Regions from separate parts of the Isoptericola hypogeus genome, predicted to be linked through region 4. Evidence: predicted binding sites of a transcription regulator. Region 4 holds the regulator's gene; each other region holds the start of a gene.
The links. Region 4 encodes LexA, which represses DNA repair genes until DNA is damaged. Its sites were predicted from a motif close to TCGAACANNTGTTCGA; they were not measured.
Positions count from the first base shown of each region.

Region 1 (4,315 bases), on a different contig from region 4:
GGGAACCTGCGTCAGCAGCTCGGGCTCGGGCCGGGCTCGGCTGGCGCAGACGAGGAGGAGCCCGGCGACGAGGCGCCCGGAGACGAGGAGGCCGGAGGTGCGCGGGCCGGCGCTGACGGCGTCGTCGACGTCGGGGCCGCGACCGCCGTCGTCGACCGCGTGCTCAGCCGGTACGCGCCGGCAACCGGCCCGTCCGGCGAGCGCGCCGGGGGTGCGTGGTGACCGCGCCGGAGCTCGGCGCGGTCGCCTTCGCCGTGCGAGACGCGTCGCGCCCGCTGGTGGTGCTGGGTCCGTCGCTGGGGACGTCGGTGACCGCGGTGTGGCACGACGTCGTGCCCCTCCTGTCCGACGAGCTGGACCTGCTCGGCTGGGACCTGCCGGGGCACGGGACGGCGCCGGCCGTCGCGCCCGGGTCGCTCGACGCGCTGACGGTCGAGAACCTGGCGACGGCGGTGCTCGGGCTCGTGGACCGCGCCCAGGACGAGCGCGGCGACCCGGGCGCGCCGTTCTGGTACGCGGGGGTCTCGGTGGGCGGCGCGGTCGGGCAGCAGTTGCTGCTCGACGTCCCCGACCGGGCGCGCGGCGCGCTCCTGTGCTGCACGGCGGCGCGCTTCGGCGAGCCGGGGGCGTGGCACGAGCGGGCGGAGCTGGTCGCGTCGGCGGGCACGCCCACGCAGGTGACGGCGGCCGCGGCGCGCTGGTTCGCGCCCGGCTTCCTCGAGCGGGCGCCGGACGTCGGGACGCGGCTGCTCGCCTCGCTCCAGGCCGCCGACCGGTTCGGGTACGCCGCCGTCTGCGGGGCCGTGTCCAGGTTCGACGTCCGGGCGCGGCTCGGCGAGATCGGAGCGCCCGTGATCGCCGTCGCGGGCGGCCACGACCCGGCCACGCCACCCGACGTCGTCGGGGAGTTGGCCCACGGCGTCCGGCACGGACGGCTGGTCGTCATCGATGCCGCGGCGCACCTCGCGCCCGCGGAGTGGCCTGGGCGCACGGCGGGTCTGCTGGGCGACCTGGTCGGCGAGAGGATCGGATGATGACGACGCGCGACGACGCAGACGAGCCCGGCGCGGAGTCTGCCGGGCCGGAGTCTGCCGGGCCGGAGTCTGCCGGGCCGGATTCTGTCGGGACCGGTCCTGCCGGTCCGGGTCCTGTCGGATCCGGCCGCGAACGGGCGACCGGGCGAGGCGCCGGGGCGCGATGGGCCGACGGGATGGCCGTGCGTCGTGAGGTGCTCGGCGACGGGCACGTGGACCGTGCGGTGGCGGGCACGTCGTCGTTCACGGCCGACTTCCAGGACCTCGTCACCCGCTACGCGTGGGGAGAGATCTGGACGCGACCGGGACTCGACCGCCGCAGCCGGTCGATGATCACGCTCACCGCGCTGGTGGCCGGCGGCCACTGGGAGGAGCTCGCCATGCACGTGCGGGCCGCCGTCCGCAACGGGCTGACCGTGGACGAGATCCGCGAGGTGCTGCTCCAGACTGCCGTCTACTGCTCCGTGCCCAGTGCGAACCACGCGTTCGCCGTCGCGCAGCGCGTGCTGCGCGAGGACGGGCTCCTGTAGTCCGACTGGGTGCCGTCGTCGGCACGGGCGGGAGACTCGCTGCCTGGCTGCTGTGCCTCGCTGCTGTGCCTCGCTGCTGCCCTCCACCTGACCCGACGGCCGGATGGCGGGGGCACAGATCGGGTGTCCAGAGGTCTTGCGATGGCGGGGCGGGATCCGTATAGTCGAACACATGTTCGAAGATGACTCGAGGGAGCCGGCCGATCTGGCCGCCGTCACCGAGCATCGTCGGACGCCCGGCTCCGGAACGGCCAGTGCCCCGGTCGTTCCGGAGCCGGGCCTTGTGGCGACTGGCGCCGCCCCGACGAGATCGCGGGTCGAGGAGGCGCTCGGTCGCCTGTTTCACGTGGGCGACTCCGCCCGGAGGTTGATTGCCGTGCCCGTCGTCGTGCACGCCGTCGCGCCCGTCCGCGTCGGGGTCGCGGCCGGCGTGGTGCGCCATGGTCCGAGCGGTTCGCCCGCCGATCTCGTCGACGGCCTCGAGCGTCGCGACCCCGTCGATGGCCTGGACCGTCGCGACCCCGTCGGTGGCCTCGACCGTCTCGACCGCGTCGGAGGCGCCGTTCCCACAGGTCGAGCTGATCCTGCTGATCCTGCTGATCCTGCTGATCCTGCTGATCCTGCTGATCCTGCTGATCCTGTCGATCCTGTCGGTGCTGCTGCCACCGCTCCCGCCGCGGCTGCTCCCGAGCTCGCACCCGGCGCTGTCGGTACTGCGGAGGCTCGAGCCACGCTCGCGGCCCAGCTCGATGCCGCACCCGGTGTCGGGCTTGCGCAGCGGTTGGCGTCGCTCGAGCTCGCGGACCTGGACGACCACACGCTGGTCGAGGCGCTGGCGGCGTGGGAACGGGTCGCGTCGTGGGCACAGGCCGGCTCGGCACGCGCCCTCGCGGAGCTGCTGGAACGCACCCGGGACACCTCGGGACACGAGTTCGTCACCGACGGCGTCGCGGCTCGCCTCGGCCTGACCCGCAGAGCCGCCGAGCAGCACGTCACGGTGGCGCACGGCACCGCGCGCCTGCCCGAGGTCGCCGACGCGCTCGCCGGCGGGCTCGTGGACCGGCGCAAGGCGGAGGTCCTCATCTCCACGGGGCGGCTGCCCGACGACCGCCGCCGGCAGGCCGTGCGCGATCTGCTCCCGGACGTCGAGCACCTGACGAGCCCGCAGATCCGCGCCCGGCTGAAGCGTGCGGAGATCGAGGTCGACCCCGACGGCGCCGAGGAACGCCACCAGGCCGCGCGCCGGGACCGGTACGTGCGGCTCCAGCCCGTCGACGACGCGATGGCCTACCTCACGGCCTACCTCCCCGCCGACGACGCGGTCCGGGCGTTCGGGGCCCTCGACGAGGCCGCGTTCGCGATGCGGCGCAGCCCCGGAGAACAGCGCAGGCTGGACGAGTGCCGCGCCGATGCCCTCACCGGGCTGCTCAGCGGAATCCTGAGCGCCGGACCACCCGCCAAGCCGTACAGCCCCGACGGGTCCTGCACCGACCCGGCGGGCCCGGACGACGGGCCAGGAAACGCCCCAGATGGCGGGGCCGTGCATGCCCGTCGCGCCGACCCCGTGACCCGCGAGAAGGGCGAGGGTCGTCGATCCGTGGCCCGGCCGTTGGTAGCGGAGGGCTCTGTGATCGGTAGTGGCACGGCAGGCGCGACGCCGTCCCGGCGCGGGGCGAACCACCGGGCGGGTGTGCACGTGAGCGTCGCGGCCTCGACACTCCTCGGCGCGGACGACCTGCCCGCAACCCTCGCACGCTACGGACCCATCCCCGCCGGCATGGCCCGCGCACTCGCCAGCGACCCGGACGCCGTCTGGCAACGCATCTTCACCGACCCCGGCACCGGGGCCCTCGTCGACACCTCCGCACGCACCTACCGGCCGAGCCCCAGCCTGCGCGCCGCGGTCATCGCGCGCGATATCACCTGCACGTTCCCCGGCTGCCGCGTCCCCGCCACCGGCTGCGACCTCGACCACATCGCCCCGTACGACCCCACCACCGACGGACCCCAGACCCACGGCGACAACCTGCACGCCCTGTGCCGCACCCACCACCGCGCCAAGACCACCGGCGGATGGCATGTCACCCGCGACCCCAAAACCGGCATCACCCACTGGACCACCCCCACCGGCCACCAGCACCAACGCCCACCCGAGGCGCACGGCCCGCCCGAGGAGCGCGGACACCTCGAGGCGGACCGGCAGCGACCGGGATCGCGCGGAACACCGACGGGTAACGGTCGCGGTACACCGACGGGCGATGGCCGCGGAACACCGACGGGCGACGGCCGAGTACCGAGAGTGACGGACGACGCAGCTCCCAGGCGGGCGGGCGACGGGGCACCGCACAGGAACGACGCCTCGCCGACCCGCGACGAGCTGGCACGCGACGACGCGTCGACACCGACATGGCCCGACGACCAGAGCCCCCCGCCCTTCTGACGGCCTCCGCGGCGCCCAGGCGCCCAGGCGCCCCGGCGAACCGGGGACGAGTGCCCGGCGACCGTGCCGTCGGTGGACCTGTCCCCGTCGCCCCTCGAGGCCGGGAGTTCGGGTACTCGTCACGGGAGGTTCACGACAGGGCGGTCAGACGTTCGAGGGTGACACCTACGGTCCGGAGCATGACTCAGCAGAGTGGCGAGAACGCCCCGGCCGACGTGCCCAGCTCCGGCGAGACCAGCACCAGCACCAGCACGACGAGCACGACGAGCACGACGCGCACCGATGACCCGCGCGGCGTGGGTCGGCGCACG
Region 1 is NZ_BAAAPM010000003.1:1,285,066-1,289,380, reverse strand. It holds gene ABD254_RS08060 (lyase family protein) at 1-222, shown strand, start outside; gene ABD254_RS08055 (alpha/beta fold hydrolase) at 219-1,034, shown strand; gene pcaC (4-carboxymuconolactone decarboxylase) at 1,211-1,564, shown strand; gene ABD254_RS08045 (DUF222 domain-containing protein) at 1,941-4,004, shown strand; gene ABD254_RS08040 (metallophosphoesterase family protein) at 4,184-4,315, shown strand, end outside.
Region 1: a site for LexA is predicted at 1,729-1,744, ahead of ABD254_RS08045 (DUF222 domain-containing protein). Genes of this name have one in related genera too.

Region 2 (4,315 bases), on a different contig from region 4:
ACCGCCTCGCCGATGCCCGAGCCGCCGCCCGTCACGAGCGCCACCTTGCCCTGGAAGCTGCCGCCTGTCGCCATGTCCGTTCTCTCCTTCGCACCACGTCCCGGCGGGCGGGGACGCGGGTGACGCGAGACGACGCCCAGAAGGGACGAACGACCGCCCGGCCGGCCCTGGTGGGGCCGGGGGCGCTGACCCTTCGACGCTAACCCCGCCCGAAGGGCGCGAGGCCGTCGTCGCGGGGTCTGACGCATCACACCTCGACGTCAGAACCCCGTCCGGGCCGGGCCAGGACCTCGGCCTCCTCGTCCGCGGTCAGCCCCGTCACGGCGGCGTCGGGCGTCGCCCGCAGCCATGCGAGCGTGTCGCGCGCGGTGTCGGCGACCGGACGGGGCGACAGCCCGGCGGCGAGCGCGGGCGCGGCGTCGTGCGCCGGCATCCCGTCGTACTCGGGGCGCGGGAGCCACAGCGGCAGCGACCGCTCCCCCGACCAGGGGCGCACGTCGGCCGCCTCGAGGCCCGATCGGTCCGCCCAGCGCCACCGGGGCTCCGCCCCGCAGCCGCGGGCCACCTCCGCGAGGATGGCGCCCACCGTCGACGCGGGCCCGACGCCGTCGAAGACGCCCTCGGTCCGCCTCTCCGCGAGGTCGACGATCCAGGCGGCCAGGTCGCGCACGTCGATCACCTGCATCGGGTCGGCCGGGTCGCCCGGCGCGAGCACGTCGCGCGCGCCGTCATCGAGCACGCGGCGCATCCGGGCGGGCCAGTAGGCGAACCGCCCGCTCGGGTCTCCGGGGCCGACGATCAGGCCCGGCCGGACGACGGCGGCGCTCGCCGCACCCTCGCGCACCAGGTTCTCGCACGCGACCTTCATCGCGCCGTACGCCTCGGGGCTCCCCGCACCGTCGACGTCGCCCCGCTCGGGCTCGCGCAGCCGCCCGGCGCCCGGACCTCCCGGGTCGGCGTCGTCCGCGTACACGTTGATCGTGGACACGAACACCCAGTGCGCGCCGGGCACCGCGGCCACCGCCTTGCGCACGTGCGAGGGGGTGCGCGACACGTCGACGACGGCGTCGAGCTCCTGGGCCGCGAGCCCTTCCGGGAACGGGCCGTCGCGGTCGGCGGTCACGTGCCGCACGCCGTCCGGCGCGGCGCCCGAGCGCCCGCGGCTCACGGCCACCACCTCGTGCCCGCGCGCGGCGGCGTCCGCCGCGACCGCCTTGGACAGGAACACCGAACCACCCAGCACCAGCAGCCTCATGCCCTCACCCTGCCCCGTCCACGTCCTGCCTGTCGCGGACGTACGCCCGTGGCAGACACGCCGGCCGCACCGACCGCACCGACCGCAGCGACCGCACCGGCACCCGCGTCCGGGCAGCCCTACCGGCGGCCAGATGTCGGCGTATCGTCCGGGCCATGGCCCTCGAGCTGCCCGACTCCGCCCCCGTGCGCGCCGCGCTGGACGTCGTGACCCGGTTCTCGCCGCCCGCGCTCGCGCACCACGCTGTCCGGTCGACGCTGCTGGCGTCGGACCTCGGCCGCCGCCACGGGATCGACTTCGACGTCGACGTGCTCGCCGTCGCGGGCCTGCTTCACGACATCGGCCTGGTACGGGCCTTCGACGGTCACCACGAGCACTTCGAGGTCGCAGGCGGGAACGTCGCCTGGGTCCTGGCAGCCGGTGCGGGCTGGCCCGACGGGCGGCGCGACCGGACCGCCCGTGCGGTCGTCGACCACATGCTCGACGAGGACGACGTCCCCGTGGGCGAACGACCGGAGGGGCACCTCCTGGCCCGGGCGACGGGCGTGGACGTGTCGGGCCGGGGCGCCGAGCTGTGGCCGGCGGACGTGCTGGCCCAGGTGGAGCAGCGCTGGCCCCGGCTCGACTTCGCCGACGTCTTCGTCCCCTGCCTGCGCGACCAGGCCGCCCGCAAGCCGGACGGCGTCGTCGCGGCGTTCGTGGCGGGCGGAGGTGCCGACCGGGTCCGCTGAGCGCCGTCGGCACCTCGCCCCGTCGGCCCACCCGGCACACCCGCCACCGGGTCGGACCAGCGCTCCAGAGGTAGTCGAACATATGTTCGATTCTTGGTAGGATGAGGGTGTGACGACGACGCACCCCGACCCCGCCCACGACGCTTCCGTCGTGGCGGAGCGTGGCCTCGCATGGGCGCGCCGGGAGCTGCCACGGCTGACGTCGATCCCGCTGGCCGCGATACCCGGTGGGCACGAGCCCACGGTCGCCGAGATCCGCGCTCAGGCTGCGCGGGAGGCTCGCGCGGACGAGGAGGCCGCGGAAGCCGTGCTCGGTCACCGGTCCGCGAGTGCGCCCGACCCCGAGCCCACCTCCGGCGACCCCGCACCCGCCCTCACGTGCGCGACCGCGGCTCGCCCGACGATGGCGGACCTGGACACCGCGCTGGACGATCTCGCGCGGCTCGAGGCGCTGGTCGCCGCCCTGCACGGGCGCCGCGCCGAGGTCCTGGCCCACCTGTCCCGGCTGGCCGAGCTCCTGGAGTCCGACCTGGTGGACGAGGACGACCCGATCGTCCGGGTGGCGCCGAGCGCGCGGCGACTGGAGCTCGCCCGGCGCGCGGTCGTCGCCGAGGTCGCCACCACGCTGCGCATCGGCGAGCACGCCGCCGACACCCTGGCCGACCGTGCGGGCACCCTCGCCGCCAAGGCGCCGCGGACGCTTGCCGCCCTGCGTCGCGGCGAGCTCTCGTGGGCACACGCCACCCAGATCGCCAAGCACGTCGAGGACCTCGAGCCCGCCGAGGCCGGCCGTGTCGAGGAGGTCTCGCTGGTCGGCGCGGCGTCCTGTACGCCCACCCAGCTCGGCGCACGCGCCCGCCGGGTCCGAGAGGACGTGCATCCGGTGCCCGCGGACATCCGTCACGCCGAGGCCGCCGACCGGCGGGCCGTCTACCTCGACGACGGACGCGACGGCATGGCCTGGCTCACCGCACACCTGCCGGCACCCCTCGCCCACGGCATCGACGACCGCCTCACCCGGACCGCCCGCCGGCTGCGCGACGACGGCGACGAGCGCACCACCCAGCAGCTCCGCGCCGACGTCCTGTCCGCGCTCCTGCTCGACGACGGCACTCTCGACCTCGCCGCAGCAGCATCCGGCCACGACGCGTCGCAGCCTGGTGACGCCGCCACGCCGGGCAGCGCGTCGCCGGTCGGCCCTCCGACCGCCCAGAGGCTCGAGGACGCACGGTCCGGAGATCCGGAGAGAGCGGGCGATCCATCGGGCGGCGCACCCGGCGACCGGCGCAGCAAGGATCAGCCCGGCGACCGGCACTGCAAGGATCAGCCCGGCGACCGGCACAGCAAGGATCAGCCCGGCGGACAACGACCCGGTGACCCGCGCAGCGACGAACGGCCCGGTGCCGCACCTGTCGACGACCTCGGGCTCGGCGACCCGCTCCTCGAGCTGCTGTGCCGCCAGTCGGCCCTGGCCACCCTCGCCCGCTCGATCCGCCCGCAGGTGCACGTCACGGTCCCCGTGCTGACGCTGCTCGGCTGCTCGGAGGTTCCCGCGACTCTGGATGGACGCACGCCGATCGACGCCGAGACGGCGCGTCGGCTCGCCGCCCTCGCGCCATCGTTCCGGCGGATCCTCACCCACCCGGAGACGGGCGTCGTGCTCTCGGTCGGGCGCTCCACCTACGCGGTGCCCGCCGACCTCAAGGCGCTCGTCGCGGTTCGCGACCGCACCTGCCGCTTCCCCGGCTGCACCCGCCCCGCCGCCGGCACCGACCTCGACCACACGGTCGCCTGGGCCGATGGCGGCACGACGGCGGCGGTCAACCTGGCGCATCTGTGCCGTCGGCACCACGTCGCCAAGCACCAGACGCGCTGGCACGTCCGGCAGGTCCCCGACAACGCGACAGCACGCCCCGGCACGGACCGCACGGGACACCCCGGAAGCTCCACCGCCAGCACCAGCACCGGCACCGGCACCGGCGGAATCCTCGAGTGGACGTCGCCGACCGGCCGCGTCCACCGCACCAGCCCGGTCCGGCCCGACGCCACGGTCCACAGCACGCTTCCTCGCGGGCACGTCGTGCCGCTGGACGACCCCACCTCCGACGACAACGTCGACGCCGGCCACCACAGCGGCAACCTCGTCGGCGATACCGGCGTCGTCGACCGCGAGGCCGGCATGGTCAACGCCCGCGCCGAGCGGGACGCCACGCCGCCGTTCTGAGGTTCCGGCGCTGCTACCAGCGCTGCGCGACGTCCTCCGCCCAGCCGTCGAGTCCGGCGACGTCGAGACGCCCGCCGTCGACGGTCGTCACCCACCCCGACCAAC
Region 2 is NZ_BAAAPM010000009.1:58,933-63,247, reverse strand. It holds gene ABD254_RS18275 (SDR family NAD(P)-dependent oxidoreductase) at 1-74, opposite strand, end outside; gene ABD254_RS18270 (NAD-dependent epimerase/dehydratase family protein) at 248-1,255, opposite strand; gene ABD254_RS18265 (HD domain-containing protein) at 1,411-1,986, shown strand; gene ABD254_RS18260 (HNH endonuclease signature motif containing protein) at 2,096-4,210, shown strand; gene ABD254_RS18255 (DUF2804 domain-containing protein) at 4,224-4,315, opposite strand, start outside.
Region 2: a site for LexA is predicted at 2,061-2,076, ahead of ABD254_RS18260 (HNH endonuclease signature motif containing protein). Genes of this name have one in related genera too.

Region 3 (4,315 bases), on a different contig from region 4:
TGGGGCCGCCGTCGACCCACGCGGTCGTGTGGTCGACGTCGCAGCGCGTGGCGGGGATGCGGCAGCCGGGGAACCGGCAGGTGACGTCGCGCAGGGTGAGGAAGGCGCGCAGGTCGGCGGGGACGACGTAGCTACGCCGGTCGACCGTGAGCATGGCCCCGGTGACGGGGTCGGTCAGCACGCGTCGCAGCGTCGGGGCGTGGGCGGCGAGCTGTCTGGCGGTCTCCGGGTCGAGGGGGATGGCGCCGTCCAGGGTCGCGGAGTCCTCGCTGGTGCCGGTCAGGGTGGTGATCGGCACGGTCACGTGCACGACGGGGCGCACGCTGCGCGCGAGCGTGGCCAGCGGGTCCGGTGGCGCGCACGAGGGCGTGTTGTCCGGCAGCCCGGAGGTCAGCGCGTCCTTCGAGGAGTCGGGGATCGGCGACGTGGTCGGTGCGGTGTTCTCGCCGGATTGCATCCCGCCCGGTGACGGCGTTTGCGCCGCGCCCGGCGGCGACGGTGGTGTCGCGCCCGCCGTACCCAGGGGTCCCGTGCCCGGTGGCGCCCCGGATGCTGCGCCTGGTGAGGTGTCCGGTGAGCTGCCCGCCGTCGACTGTGCCTCCACGCGAGCGGCATTGGCCGCCGCGGCGCCTGCAGAGTCGTCGTCGGCGCACTCGCCGATGTCGGCGCGCTCGAATGTGTCGGCGGCGTGTTGCGAAGCACTTGCCTCGGTGCTGCCGGTGCTGCCGCCTGTGTCGTCGAGCAGGAGCGCGGTCAGGGTGGCGGCGCGTAGTTGCCCGATGCCGCGGGGGTCGCCGCCGGTCTTGGCGCGGGCGGCGGTGCGGGTGAGGCGGTCGTGCACGGCGTGCGCGACGGGTGCGGGCAGGTGCGCGGTGAGCCAGGACATGCCGTCCTTGCCGTCGTCGACCCACACGTCGGCCTTCAGCTTGGCGGCCTCGTGCCGGACCTCGGCGGGCACGGGGTGCAGCAGGTCGCGGGCCGCGCGGGCCAGGGCGCCGAACTTCGCCGCGGTCACCTCCGGGGCGCGGTGCAGCACGACCGCTTCGATCTCGGCCACGGCGTGGGCGGGCAGGTCGGCCACGGCCTCGACCAGGACGGCCGCGTGCCGGTAGCTGATCCTCCCGGTGCACAATGCGTCGAGGGTGGCTCTGGCGTGCCGGGTCAGGACCTGCGCGTCGGACAGCAGGGTGGAGGCCGAGGCTTCGCCGATCCCCAGCGCGCACGCGACCTCTGCCGCCAACGCCCGGTGAGCGACACAAGAACGCCGTACCGCCGGCGCGGACGCCACCCGCGGGACGTCGAGGTCGAGCATCGTCTCCGGGGCGGCCTCGGTCGCGGCGAGTACCTCGGCCAGCGCCACGGTGCGGCGTCCCAAGGCGGCGTTCGCGGCCGTCTGCTCGTCCGCTGCCCGGCCCAGCGCAGCATCCAGCACCAGTTGTGCTGCTGCGGTGCCCGGCGTCCGTGCCATGCGACAAGTCAACCAGCAGCCACCGACATTTAGTCGAACGGGAGTTCGAATCGGGACGCCGCGCGAGACGAGGGCGGGCGAGACGTGGCCGACGAGACGTCGCGGGCAAGAAGTGGCCGACGAGAAGTGGCCGACGAGAAGTGGCCGACGAGAAGTGGCCGACGAGACGTGGCCGACGAGACGGGGGCGGGCGAGACACGGCCGACGAGAAACACGGCTGACAATCACGCCGCGCGGGCTGGCGCCGACAGAGGCCCTCAGTCCTCGACGAGGGGCACGAACGAGAAGGTCTCGTGAGCGCTGACGCGGGCGGCGCCGTCGCCGTCCCGCTCGACCACGCACTCGGTGCGGAGCCGACGCTGACACGACCGCTCCATCCCTCAGTCCTCGACGAGCGGCACGAACGAGTAGGTCCCGTGCGCGCTGACGCGGACGGCGCCGTCGCCGTCCCGCTCGACGAGCGTCATCTCGTGCCGCACCGGGACGACCATGCGCCCGCCCGCGGCGAGCTGGTCGACGAGGGCGTCGGGCAGGTGCTCGGCCGCGGCCGAGACGAGCACCCGGTCCCAGCCGTCCGGACGCGGGGCGCCGAGCACACCCGGGACGGCCGGGACCTCCCGTGCCCACGGCATCGCGGCACGACGCACGTTGGCTGCGCCCCACGCGGCGAGGTCGGCGTGCCGTTCGACGCCGAGCACCTCGCCTGACGGGCCGACCAGGCGCGCGAGGAGCGCCGTGGTCCAGCCGGAGCCGGCGCCGACGTCGAGCACCGATGCCCCGGCCGGGACTCGCAGCAGGCGCAGCATCGCCGCCACCGTCGAGGGCTGGGACGAGGTCTGTCCGTGCCCGATCTCGAGCGGGCGGTCCTCGTGCGCCCAGCGCAGGCGGCTGCGGGGCAGGAACCCGCGCCGGTCGACGACCTGCAGCGCAGCAGTGACGGCGTCGTCGACGCCGCCGGATCCCGTGGGCAGGTGGGAGCCGCTCATCCCTCCATCCTGACGCCGACGCGCGAGCGTCACCGTGCGGGACGACGATCGAACCACGGCCGGCGACCGGCGCCGGCCCCGGGGCACCGGAGGGCACGATGGCAGGCACGGTCGCACGCGTCACGGAGATCACCGCACGGTCGGACACGAGCTTCGAGGACGCGATCCAGGTCGGCCTGGCCCGCGCGAGCTCGACGGTCCGCAACATCACGGGCGCCTGGGTCAAGGAGCAGAAGGTCGAGCTGTCGGACGGCGCCGTCGTGGCGTGGCAGGTCGACATGCAGGTGACGTTCGTCCTCGAGGACTGAGGGCGGCCGAGCGTCCCGGGCGGTGGGCGACGTCACGCTCCCCGCCGGACGGGAACGTTTGAACGAGATGCCGGCGTCGCGTAGAGTTGGACGTCGGCGCGCCCTCGGTGCGCCAGTCCCGTGTGCCCAGGACGCACCGCACTCGACCGCCGCGGCGGGCCGAGTTGCAGACCAAGTCGGTGACGAACGTCGTGCGGCACGCCCAGACCAGCAGAGATGAGCATCAACGTGGTGTACGCGATCGTCATGGCCGGTGGCCGTCAGGAGAAGGTGTCCGTCGGGGACATCGTCGTCATGAACCGGGTCAAGGCTCAGGCCGGCGACACCGTCGAGCTGCCCGCGCTGCTCCTGGTCGACGGGGAGAAGGTGACCACCGACGCCGCGAAGCTCGCGAAGGTCAAGGTCACCGCCGAGGTCGTGCGGGACGCCAAGGGTCCCAAGATCACGATCCTCAAGTACAAGAACAAGACCGGTTACCGCAAGCGCCAGGGTCACCGTCAGCAGCTGACCCGCCTCAAGGTCACCGGTATCAAGTGACTTCCTCGCGGTGACTCGGACGTCGCCGCGCAGGCCCCCACTTCTCGTTCTTCGCAGAAAGCAGGACTGACAGATGGCACACAAGAAGGGCGCGAGCTCCTCGCGCAACGGTCGTGACTCGAACTCCCAGCGGCTCGGCGTCAAGCGCTACGGCGGCCAGGTCGTCAAGGCCGGCGAGATCATCGTCCGCCAGCGCGGCACGCACTTCCACCCCGGCGAGAACGTCGGCCGTGGCGGCGACGACACGCTGTTCGCGCTGACCGCCGGTTCGGTCGCCTTCGCGACGCGTCGCGGCCGCAAGGTCATCGACATCGTCGCGGCCGAGGTCTGAGCCTCGTCCCGAACTCCCGCGAGAGGGGCGCACCGGTGCGGTGCGCCCCTCTCGCGCGTCTTTCCCCCGTGCAGTGCTGAGAGGATCCGACCATGGCAAGCTTCGTCGATCGCGTGGTGCTGCACGCCTCAGGTGGTGACGGCGGGCACGGCGTCGCGTCCATCCGCCGCGAGAAGTTCAAGCCGCTCGCCGGCCCCGACGGCGGCAACGGAGGCGACGGCGGCACGGTGAAGCTCGTCGTCGACCCGCAGACGACCACGCTGCTCGAGTACCACCACTCGCCGCACCGGCACGCCACCAACGGCACGCAGGGGATGGGCGACGACCGCGACGGCGCCAAGGGCGAGGACCTGGTGCTGCGGGTCCCGGACGGCACGGTCGTGAAGGACCCCGCGGGCACGGTCCTCGCCGACCTGGTCGGCGCCGGGTCGGAGTACGTGGTGGCGCACGGCGGCCGCGGCGGGCTCGGCAACCGCGCCCTGGCGTCCCCGAAGCGCAAGGCCCCCGGCTTCGCGCTGCTCGGCGAGCCGGGCGAGGAGGCCGACGTCGTCCTCGAGCTGAAGACGATCGCCGACGTCGCGCTGGTGGGCTACCCCAGCGCGGGGAAGTCGTCGCTGGTCGCCGCGATCTCCGCGGCCCGCCCGAAGATCGCCGACTACCCGTTCACGACCCTCGTGCCGAACCT
Region 3 is NZ_BAAAPM010000001.1:6,507-10,821, reverse strand. It holds gene ABD254_RS00060 (HNH endonuclease signature motif containing protein) at 1-1,468, opposite strand, end outside; gene ABD254_RS00055 (protein-L-isoaspartate O-methyltransferase family protein) at 1,849-2,454, opposite strand; gene ABD254_RS00050 (dodecin family protein) at 2,553-2,762, shown strand; gene rplU (50S ribosomal protein L21) at 2,991-3,299, shown strand; gene rpmA (50S ribosomal protein L27) at 3,373-3,630, shown strand; gene obgE (GTPase ObgE) at 3,723-4,315, shown strand, end outside.
Region 3: a site for LexA is predicted at 1,502-1,517, ahead of ABD254_RS00060 (HNH endonuclease signature motif containing protein). Genes of this name have one in related genera too.

Region 4 (4,315 bases):
CTCGAGGTCGCCGACGCCGTCACGATCCACGTCGACGGGCGCCCGGGCAACGCCGGGCTGTTCGGAGCGGACCTGTTCGCACGGATGAAGCCCGGCGCCATCTTCCTCAACCTCTCGCGGGGCTTCGTCGTCGACGTCACGGCGCTGCGGGAGCACATCCTGTCGGGGCACCTCTCGGGCGCCGCGGTGGATGTCTTCCCGACCGAGCCGAAGAAGCGTGGCGACGAGTTCGTCTCGGAGCTGCGGGGACTGCCGAACGTCATCCTCACGCCGCACGTCGGGGGCTCGACCGAGGAGGCGCAGGAGGCGATCGGCGAGTTCGTCTCGAAGAAGGTGCGCGACTACGTGGCCACCGGCTCGACCACCCTGTCGGTCAACCTGCCGAACCTGCAGCTCGAGCACACCGGTGTCGGCCGCATCATGCTGCTGCACCGCAACACTCCGGGCGTGCTCGCCGCCGTCAACCAGGTGTTCGCCGACCACGGCGCCAACATCGACGCGCAGATGCTCGCCACCCGCGGGGACCTCGGCTACGTGGTGACCGACATCTCCGACGTCACGCAGCGCGGGGCGTCGGCGAAGCTCCAGGCGATGGCCTCGACGGTCCGGCTGCGCATCCGCGACGCCTTCGAGCGGCCGGAGTTCCCGCCGGGGCCCGCCGCCGGCTGAGCACGGCCCACCCCGCACGCGACGAGGGGCGCCCCGGTACCGGGGCGCCCCTCGCGACGTCTTCACGGCCGCCGCGAACGACGGCCGGCGCTCAGCCCGACTTGCGCCGGAACATCTTCTGCACGGGTCCGCTCGTCTCCGAGCCGTGCACCGCGCCCGTGTTCCCGTCGGATCCTGCCGACGGGTGTCGCGCGGCGTTCTTCTTCTCGAGCGCCTCGCGGAACCGTGCCTTCGTGTCCTCGCTGGGCGCCGTCTCCCGGCCCTCCGCGGAGCTTGCGCCCTCGTGTCCTTGCGCCGTCATTGCGACCACCTCGTCCGTCTCGTCGGGGTGTGCGTGCTGACGTCCGCACGCCCGCCGCACCCTGGTGGCGTCCAGCATGGTGCACCCCGGCGGGCGGCGCCACAGGATTTCACCCTCGGCCACGTCTCACCGTCGCGTCGGCGCTGGCGTGTCCCGGACCTCTCCGCCCTGGTCACGCACCTCGCGGGCACCGGCCTCGTCGGGACCTCCCGCGCCGTCGCCCTCGCCCGCCCCTGCGGCGCGCGCCTCGCGCTCGACCCGCTCGGCCCGCAGCGACGTGATGGCACTCTCGAAGTCCTCCAGCGACTCGAAGTCCTGATAGACGCTCGCGAACCGGAGGTACGCCACCTCGTCGAGCTCGCGCAGCGGACCGAGGATCGCCAGGCCCACCTCGTACGCGTCGATCTCGGGGCTGCCGGTCCCCCGGAGCGTCTCCTCCACCTTCTGTGCGAGCAGGGCAAGGTCGTCGGCGCTCACCGGGCGACCCTGACAGGCCTTCCGCACGCCGGAGACGATCTTGTCCCGGCTGAAGGGCTCGGTCGCACCGGACCGCTTGACGACCGAGAGGCTCGCCGTCTCGATCGTGGTGAAGCGCCGCTGGCACGACGGGCACTGTCGACGACGGCGGATGGTGGTGCCGTCGTCGGACGTCCGGGAGTCGACGACGCGCGAGTCCGCGTGTCTGCAGAACGGGCAGTGCATCGGGTACTCCTGGGCTCGGTGCCGGACCGGCGCCCGGCTGCCGACAACGTAGGCGGCGACCCGCGCCCTGCGCAACACGCCGCCCTGCGGCGGGGCCCCGAGCGGACCTTCCCGACGTCTCACTCCTGCGGCAGCAGCACCACCTGCCCCACCTGGAGGTCTGCCGACTCGAGCTCGTTCAGCTCCTGGAGGTCCACCACGACGTCGCGCACGTCCTCGTCGGTGCTCGCGAGACCCCGCGCGTACTCCCACAGCGACTCTCCCGGCGCCACGGTGTGCAGCCGGACCTCCAGGGGGCCGCCAGGCGTGCCGGCGACGGCGCGCTGACCGACGAGCCCGGCCGCAGCGGCGACCAGGACGGCGACGAGGACGACCACGGCTCGCCCGCGCCGGGTGAGCCGGAGGCCGCCGAGGCCGAGGGGCCCGGGGGCGGAGACGGTGCTGGCCATGATGGTGGTCCTCTCGTCGCGTCGGTGCGGCCATCGCCCGTCGGGCGGCCACGCCGTGTCGAAGGTTCCTGTGTCGAGCCGTCGGCGTCGATCCGTCCGAGTCGATTCGTCGATGTCGAACACCCGTTCGTCGAACGCCTGTACCAAGGTGTAGCACAGGAGTGCGACACGGTCGAGCGTTTGTCGAACAGATGTTTGATGCGCGGGGCGATCTGACCTAGAGTGGTTCCAGCGCGATGGAAGGTTTGTCGGATTTCAGGGCCCGTCGGGGCGGGCCGCGACGTCGGAGGACGGGAGAACGTCATGACGAGCGGACGGGACGAGGCGGCCGGGGCGACGGGCCCCGCCCTGGCCTCGGTGAGCGAGCTCGCGCCGGGCGCCGATCGCCTGACGCCGCGCCAGCGGCGGGTGCTGGAGACCATCCGCGTCTCCGTGGACACCCGCGGGTATCCGCCGACGATGCGCGAGATCGGCGAGGCCGTCGGGCTCGCGAGCCCGTCGTCGGTCAAGCACCAGCTCACCACGCTCGAGCGCAAGGGCTACCTGCGTCGCGACCCGAACCGGCCGCGTGCCATCGAGGTCGTCGACCCGGATGCGCCGGGCACGGGCGCCGGACCGGCGGACTACGGCGGCGCGTCCTCCCTCACGAAGGGTGCACCGGGGCTCCCGGCCGACGGAGAGGCGCCGCCTCCCCTGTACGTGCCGCTCGTGGGCCGCATCGCCGCGGGCGGACCGATCCTGGCCGAGCAGGTCGTGGAGGACGTGTTTCCCCTCCCCCGGCAGGTGGTCGGCGACGGCGAGCTCTTCCTGCTGAAGGTGGCCGGCGACTCGATGATCGACGCCGCGATCTGCGACGGGGACTGGGTGGTCGTGCGCCGCCAGCCGGTCGCGGAGAACGGCGAGGTCGTGGCCGCGATGATCGACGGCGAGGCGACGGTGAAGACCTTCAAGCAGGCGGACGGGCACGTCTGGCTGCTGCCCCAGAACAGCGCGTACAGCCCGATCGAGGGCGACGCGGCCCAGGTGCTCGGTCGCGTCGTGGCGGTGCTGCGCAGCCTCTGACGGCGCGCGGGGCCGTGCGGGCCGCCTCAGATGCCGAGGCGGGCCTGCACCTCGCGCATGCTCCGGGCCGACGCGCGCAGGCCTGCGACCTCGTCGTCCGACAACGGCGTGTCGATGGTCTCCGCGACGCCCCGACGGTCGACGAGCGAGGGCACGGACAGGCAGACGTCGCTGATCCCGTAGAACCCGTCGAGCCGTGACGACACGGACATCACGCGGTGCTCGTCGTTGAGGATCGCCTCGATGATGCGCGTCGCGGCCAGGCCCACCGCGTAGTTCGTCGCACCCTTGCCCGCGATCACGCGGTAGGCCGAGGTCACGACGTCGCTCGCGATGCGCTCCCGAGCCGCGGCGTCCAGCGGCTCGTGCCCCCGGAACGGACGCCAGTCGAGCAGCGGCACGCCGGCGATGGTGGCCGAGCTCCAGAGCACGATCTCCGAGTCGCCGTGCTCCCCCGCGATGTTGGCGTGCACGTTGCCGACCGCGACCCCGCAGTGCCGCGCGACGGAGTCCCGCAGCCGCGAGGAGTCGAGCACGGTGCCGCTGCCGAGCACGCGCTCGTGGGGCAGGCCGCTGACCTGCTGTGCGGCATACGTGACCACGTCGACGGGGTTCGTCACCATGAGGAACACGGCGTCCGGGGCGACCTCGACCAGGCCCGGCAGGATCTTGCGGGTCAGCGCGACCGTCGCCTCCGCGAGGTCGAGGCGGGACTGCCCGGGCTCCTGCTTCGCCCCGGCCGTGACGGCGACGACGTCCGCCCCACGGCAGACCTCCACGTCGTCGGAGCCCTCGATCTCCGCCTGGGGGATGAACATCCCGCCGTGCCGAAGGTCGAGCACCTCGGCCTCGACCTTGGCGCGGTTGACGTCCATGAGGGCCACCGTCCGGGCGGCGCCGCGGGCGAGCGCCGCGTACGCGAGCGTCGCGCCGACGGCGCCCGCCCCGACGATCGCGAGCTTCGTCGTGGTGCGGGCACCACGCGCGTCGCGACCGGATCCAGACGTGTTTTCGGGGGTGGGTGCGGGCACGGTTCCAGGCTAAGTGTCGAGGCGGCGCAGCGCAGCGCGGACGAGGTCGCTGTCGGTGGTCGGCCAGAAGTCCGGCATGGAGCGGGTGAGGAAGGTGCCGT
Region 4 is NZ_BAAAPM010000006.1:13,911-18,225, reverse strand. It holds gene serA (phosphoglycerate dehydrogenase) at 1-669, shown strand, start outside; gene ABD254_RS15295 (DUF5302 domain-containing protein) at 761-970, opposite strand; gene nrdR (transcriptional regulator NrdR) at 1,097-1,672, opposite strand; gene ABD254_RS15285 (LysM peptidoglycan-binding domain-containing protein) at 1,792-2,121, opposite strand; gene lexA (transcriptional repressor LexA) at 2,425-3,183, shown strand; gene ABD254_RS15275 (L-lactate dehydrogenase) at 3,210-4,214, opposite strand; gene ABD254_RS15270 (ATP-dependent DNA helicase) at 4,224-4,315, opposite strand, start outside.